Regions from separate parts of the Arthrobacter sulfonylureivorans genome, predicted to be linked through region 2. Evidence: predicted binding sites of a transcription regulator. Region 2 holds the regulator's gene; the other holds the start of a gene.
What was found. The regulator HrcA, encoded in region 2, represses chaperone genes, less so after heat shock. The targets are predictions, from matches to a motif close to TTNGCACTCGNNNNNNNCGAGTGCNAA.
Positions count from the first base shown of each region.

Region 1: the regulator HrcA is predicted to act here: its motif matches at 1,414-1,440, upstream of groL (chaperonin GroEL).

Region 1 is NZ_CP093326.1:3,417,360-3,420,762, forward strand. Features, by position in the region: gene groL (chaperonin GroEL) at 1-1,250, opposite strand, end outside; gene MNQ99_RS15815 (TM2 domain-containing protein) at 1,646-2,218, shown strand; gene MNQ99_RS15820 (cold-shock protein) at 2,402-2,608, opposite strand; gene MNQ99_RS15825 (LytR C-terminal domain-containing protein) at 2,761-3,375, opposite strand.
Region 2 is NZ_CP093326.1:2,181,487-2,184,889, reverse strand. Features, by position in the region: gene MNQ99_RS10190 (16S rRNA (uracil(1498)-N(3))-methyltransferase) at 1-399, opposite strand, end outside; gene dnaJ (molecular chaperone DnaJ) at 402-1,532, opposite strand; gene hrcA (heat-inducible transcriptional repressor HrcA) at 1,600-2,619, opposite strand; gene MNQ99_RS10175 (DUF3097 family protein) at 2,767-3,403, shown strand, end outside.

The DNA of each region.
Region 1 (3,403 bases), 1.2 Mb from region 2:
AGGGCCACGCCGCCACCGGCGACGATGCCTTCCTCAACGGCAGCCTTCGCGTTGCGGACGGCGTCCTCAATGCGGTGCTTGCGTTCCTTGAGCTCAACCTCGGTTGCGGCACCGGCCTTGATGACTGCCACGCCGCCGGCCAGCTTGGCCAGGCGCTCCTGCAGCTTCTCGCGGTCGTAGTCGGAATCGGAGTTCTCGATCTCGGCACGGATCTGGTTGACGCGGCCGGCAATGGCGTCGGCTTCGCCGGCACCTTCGACGATGGTGGTCTCGTCCTTGGTCACGACCACCTTGCGAGCCTGGCCCAGCAGGTCCAGGGTTGCGTTCTCCAGCTTCAGGCCGACCTCTTCGGCGATGACCTGGCCGCCGGTCAGGATGGCGATGTCGGCCAGCATGGCCTTGCGGCGGTCGCCGAAGCCCGGAGCCTTGACGGCCACGGACTTGAAGGTGCCGCGCATCTTGTTCACGATCAGGGTGGCCAGGGCCTCAGCCTCGACGTCCTCGGCGATGATCAGCAGCGGCTTGCCGGACTGCATGACCTTCTCCAGGATGCCAACCAGGTCCTTCACGTTGGAGATCTTGGAGTTGACGATCAGGATGTACGCATCCTCGAGGACCGTCTCCTGGCGCTCGGCGTCGGTGACGAAGTACGCCGACAGGTAGCCCTTGTCGAAGCGCATGCCCTCGGTGAGCTCCAGCTCCAAGCCGAAGGTGTTGGACTCCTCGACGGTGACGACGCCTTCCTTGCCGACCTTGTCCAGGGCCTCGGCGATCAGCTCACCGATCTGCGGATCTCCGGCGGAGATGGACGCGGTGGCGGCGATCTGTTCCTTGGTCTCGATTTCCTTGGCGGAAGCGATCAGCTCGGCGGTGACAGCGTCAACAGCCTTCTCGATGCCGCGCTTCAGGCTCAGCGGGTCGGCGCCGGCAGCAACGTTGCGCAGGCCTTCCTTGACCAGGGCCTGGGCCAGAACGGTTGCGGTGGTGGTACCGTCACCGGCGACGTCGTCGGTCTTCTTGGCGACTTCCTTGACCAGCTCTGCGCCGATCTTCTCGTACGGGTCGTCGAGCTCGATCTCCTTGGCGATGGAAACACCATCGTTGGTGATCGTGGGAGCGCCCCACTTCTTCTCGAGTACGACGTTGCGGCCACGCGGGCCGAGGGTTACCTTTACGGCGTCGGCGAGGATGTTCAGTCCACGCTCGAGGCCGCGGCGGGCCTCTTCGTCAAATGCAATGATCTTTGCCATAGCGGCTTACGTCCCTTCTGGACAATAGACACTGGACGCAGCTTTTGACGGCTGCTGGCCACCTGCGGTGCCCGCGACGGACGGCTCACGACGACGGCGATTTCGGTACGCCGCGCCGCTCACCTCACATCAGGTGGCGGGTTTCACCCCCCACGGAGACTTCTTAGCAGTCGGCCCGCGAGAGTGCTAACTCAATAATTAGCACTCGACGGTGTCGAGTGCAACCTGTTGGGCGGCTCAATCAGCCCACTTCGCGGAGGGCGAATCACCCTGACCCACCCCGGGCAAACAATCAGGGTGGACCCCCATGGATACGGCCGGGGCCTCGCGCGTAGATTGGCTGGTAAGAGAAACCAGCTGTTAGCAGCCCGGCAACGGGCAAGGTCGGAGAAACCATGACTGAACCAGGCGACGAGAAGAACGCCAGCAACCCCACCGAACCCTTGGGAACGGGAGCCAACCCGACGAAGCCGATCGGGCAGCCGCCGCACGGCGGTCCCGCCGGACAGCCCTCGGGCCAGCAGCCGGATGGCGCTTCGGGAGAACAGCCAAGCACTCCCGGCCAGCAGCCGTATGGCGCTTCCGGCCGGCCTTACTCGCAGCATCCGCCCCAGCCCGGCCAGCCCTACGGTCAGCCCTACGGTCAACCCGGCCCGCAATACGGCCAGTCGGGTCAGCCGGGCCAGCCGGGTCAGCCCTACGGCCAGCAGTATTACGGAACTCCGCAGGGCTATTACTACCCGGAGCAGAAGTCGCGTCTGGTCGGCGGCCTCCTGGGCATCCTCCTGGGCGGACTGGGTGTCCACCGCTTCTACCTCGGCCACATCGGCATTGGCGTGCTGCAGATCGTGGTCACGTTCCTGACCTTCGGCGTCGGCGCCGTGTGGGGCTTCATTGAAGGCATCATGATCCTGGTCGGGGCGGAACCGTTCAAGCGCGACGCCCGCGGCGTGCCGCTGAAAGAGTAGCCCGCCCGCTCACGTAACAATGCCCGCCACTCAGCACGTCCCAGCCGGCGGGCAGCACGTCCCAGTCACTGCGCAGCACGTGCCAGTCATTGCGCAGCGCGTCCCATCCGCTGCTCAGCCAGCCCCGGCGAAAAAGGCGGTGGAGGCACCCGAGCCTCCACCGCCGTCGTCGTTAATGTCCTGCTAAGGAGCGACCCGGACTTCTTCGGCCTGCGGGCCCTTCTGGCCCTGGCCGATCTGGAACTCCACGCGCTGCCCTTCATCCAGGGAACGGTAACCATCCATCTGAATTGCGGACCAGTGGACAAATACATCGGAATTTTCTTCGTCCACGGTGATGAAGCCGTAGCCCTTTTCCGCATTGAACCATTTGACGGTTCCCAGCGCCATAGTGTTCTCCATACTCAGTAGTTCCGCCTCTGCCGCAGACGGTTCAGCGGCAGGGTGGTCTCACCCTATCTACGCATGGAGCGGAAAGTGACCTAAGGCACACTTAATGTTATTGAGGCGTAACCGAAATCCTCTAAACCAGGTGCGGCCGCCTAGCGGTAGCCGGGGCCTAGCGCCACGGTGACGTATTGCGAGACGTCACCGTTTTCCTGCAGGTCGGTGATGCCGAGCAATTCCCCGAGGGCCTGGGCGTTGGCTTCCTGGCCCGGGTTGTAGAAGATCACCGATCCGGCCAGCGGTGCGCCGCCCCAGTTGTCCACCGCGGCGATGGCCCAGCCGTCGTTCTGCACGGTCTGCGATACCGTGCCGGCCAGCCCGGACACGCCTGCACCGTTGAGAATCATCACCGGATCCTGCTTGTTAACCGCCGCGGCCTCTTCGGTGGGCTCCGACGTGGCCTCGTCGCTCGGCTCCGTGGTGGCTTCCGCTTCGGCGCTTTTGCTTTCCTGCTCCGTTGCCGACGGCGATGCCGAGGCGGTTGCGGCGGGTGTGCTGGTTGCTCCGGCGACAGGGGTCGAAGGTCCGCCGGTCCCCAGCAGCGGCAGCACGAAGAAGGACAAGGCTCCGACCGCCAGCGCCAGGACGGCGGCCAGAATGATCAGGCCCAGACCGTTGGACTTCGGCGTCGCCATGCGGGCGCGATGCACACCGTGGCGGTCTGAAGTTTCAGGGACCTGGTCGAACTCATCCCGGGGGTACTTGGTCATCGCGGTGCTGCATCCTTGGTGGTGGAGT
Region 2 (3,403 bases):
CTTTGCCGTGCCCTTGGCCGCCTTGTCGGCTTTCCAGCGCACGATGCTGCGTTCGGCCTGCCACGGGACCACCGTGTCGACGCCGAGCTCGGTGGCTGCCTCGATCGCCAGTTCGTCGCGGTTGCCCTTGGCCAATGCCTGCACCAGCACCAACTCCGGGTCCGGTTCCGGCTCCTGCAGGATCCGAAGGGCGCGGACCGTCAGCTCGCCCGATCCGCCGGACACGGCCTCGCCGACCAGTCGGCGGCCCCGGCCATCGGCTAGGTCGACAAGTTCGCCGGGCTCGATCCGCTTGACCGTGACGGCGTGCCGCGCCTCGTCCCCCGTCAGCGTGAAGCTGTCGCCGGGGGCCGCCGCGTCGAGCTCACCCGGGGCGGTGAAGAACAGGTGGCTGGTCACGCCTAGAGGTTACCGAGCCGGTCGCGCAGCCGGGCGAAGACGCCGGTGCCGGAGGATGCCAGCTTGCCCTCGGTGTATTCCTCGCCGCGGGCCTGCGCCAGCCGGCGAAGCAGGTCTTCCTGTTCCGAGTCCAGCTTGCTGGGGGTTTCCACATGCACATGAACCTGCAGGTCGCCGCGCCCGTAGCCGCGCAGGTGCGTCACGCCCAGGCCGCGAAGCGTGAGGGTCTCCCCCGCCTGCGTGCCGGGTTTAATGCTCAGTTCGCGTTCGCCGTCGAAGGTGTCCAGCGTGACGTCGGTGCCCAGCGCGGCCGCGGTCATCGGCACCGCCAGGCTGACGTGCAGGTCGTCTCCCTCGCGGATGAAGTTCTTATCCGGGTTGACGCGGATCTCCACGTAGAGGTCACCCTGCGGTCCGCCCGCCGGGCCGGCCTCGCCCTGGCCGGCCAGCTGGATCCGCGTTCCGGTTCCCACGCCGGCCGGGAGCTTGATGGTCAGCGAACGGCGGCTGCGGATGCGCCCCTCGCCGTTGCACTCGTTGCAGGGGTCGGGAATGATCGTGCCGAAGCCCTGGCAGCTGCCGCAGGCGGCCGTGGTCATGACCTGGCCCAGGATGGACCGCACGGCGCGCTGGACCTGGCCGGAGCCGCCGCAGATGTCGCAGGTGCGCGGGCTGGTGCCGGGGCGGCAGCAGCTGCCGTCGCAGGTGGGGCAGACCACGGCGGTGTCCACCTCGATCTTCTTGTTCACCCCGAAGACTGCGTCCTTGAGGTCGATCCGCACGTTGATCAGGGCGTCCTGGCCGCGGCGGGTGCGCGAGGCCGGACCGCCGCCCGCACCGGCGCCGCCGAAGAAACTCTCGAAGATGTCCTGGAAGGCGAAGCCGGAACCGGAGAAACCGCCGCCGAACCCGGTGTCATTGCCGTTTTCGTTGCCCGTGGTGTCGTAGACGCGCCGCTTCTGCGGGTCCGAGAGCACCTCGTAGGCGTGGCTGACCTGCTTGAACTGCTCGGCTGCCTCCGGGCCGGGGTTCACATCCGGGTGCAGCTTGCGGGCCAGCTTGCGGTAGGCCTTTTTGATTTCCTCGGTCGAGGCGTCCTGGCTGACACCGAGGGCGTCGTAGTGGTTGCTCACCTTGTAATACTTCACTTCCTGGAGATTGATTCACCGCCGACGGCGGCCGGTGCGGACGTTGCGCGGCCTAGGGCTGGCCGGCGAGAATCCGTGACAAATAGCGTGCGACGGCGCGCACTGCCGCCATCGTGGTGGGATAGTCCATCCGGGTGGGGCCGAGAATGCCGACCTTGGCGGTGGCGCCCGGCCCATAGCCGGTGGCGACCACCGAGGTTTCCACCAAGGAGCCGTACGGATTTTCCCGGCCGATGCTGACCGACATGCCGTGGGCATCCTGGTGCATTTCGGAGAGCAACTGCAGCAGGACCACCTGTTCTTCGAGTGCCTCGAGGATGGGGCCGATGCTCAACGGGAAGTCCACCGTGGAACGGGCCAGGTTGGCCGTGCCGGCCATCAGGATCCGCTCTTCGCTGGTGGCCGCGGCCAGCTGGGCAAGCGAGGCGGACAGTTCGTCGACGATTCCCGCGTGCGCGGGCTCCGCCGGCACCGGCGAGGTCCTCAGCCGGTGTGGCACTCCGGCCAGCGGTTTCCCGGACAGAGCGGCCAGGAATGCGGTGCGCAGAGTGGCCAGTGCATCTTCGGCCACGTCCACCGGCAGCAAGGCAACATGTTGCTCCACCTTGCCGTTGTCAGCGATCAGCACCACCAAGACGCGGCGGGGAGCCAGCAAGACGAACTCGATGTGCCGCACCTTGGCAGCACCCAACTGCGGGTACTGGATCACCGCTACCTGGTTGGTGAGCTGGGACAGCAGCCGCACCGTGCGTTCCATCACGTCGTCCAGGTCGTCGGCGCCGTCCAGCAGTTTCTGGATGGCCCGGCGCTCGGGGGCAGAGAGCGGCTTGACGTCAGAGATCCGGTCCACGAACAGGCGGTAGCCCTTGTCCGTGGGAATCCGGCCGGCACTGGTGTGCGGGGCAACGATCAGCCCGTCTTCCTCCAGCGCCGCCATGTCGTTGCGGATCGTGGCCGACGACACGCCTAGGCTGTGCCGGTCGACCAGTGCTTTGGAGCCCACCGGCTCCCGTGAATGCACATAGTCCTCGACAATGGCGCGGAGCACTTCAAGCCTCCGGACCTCGCTCACTGCACTCCTCCTGTCTTCGGCTCAACCTGATGACGGGTTGTTAGCACTCAACACGTCCAAGTGCTAAGTCTAATACGTTGCCCCCGTTGTTAGCATTGTCTTCGCGGCGGTGCCGTAGACGTACTACCTGTTAAGGACTTGAAGCATATGAGCAGCTACGGCTGGGGCCCCCAGGATCTCACCGCGCCCAAGGCCCGGGCCCTGCGCGAAGTCGCCGCCGAGCCGGGGCAGGTGCTGGAGGATGCACAGAGCGGCTGGGTCGGCGCCGTGGTCCGGGTAGAGAAGTCGGGCGGCGTGCATCTGGTCTCGCTGGAGGACCGCCGGGGCAAGGTGCGCTCCTTCCCGCTGGGATTCGGCTTCCTGTTTGAAGGCGAACCGGTGAACGTGGTGCCGCCGGCGCCAGTTGCGAAGGCTCCCGTCCGCCAGCGCACGGCCTCCGGCTCGGTGAAGGTGGAGGGCCAACGCGCCAGGGTGGCGCGCGCCAGTCGGATCTGGGTTGAAGGCAAGCACGATGCCGAACTGGTGGAAAAGGTCTGGGGCGACGACCTGCGGGTGGAGGGCATCGTCGTCGAACCCCTGCATGGCGTGGACGACCTGGCCGCGGCCGTGGCGGACTTCTCCCCCGGCCCGCAACGCAGGCTGGGGATCCTGGTGGACCATTTGGTGCCCCATTCCAAGGAGTGGCGGATTGCCGAGGCCGCCATGGCCGTCCCGGCGGCCGCCGGCAACGTGCTGATTGTGGGCCACCCCTACGTTGACGTCTGGCAGGCCATCAAGCCGTCGG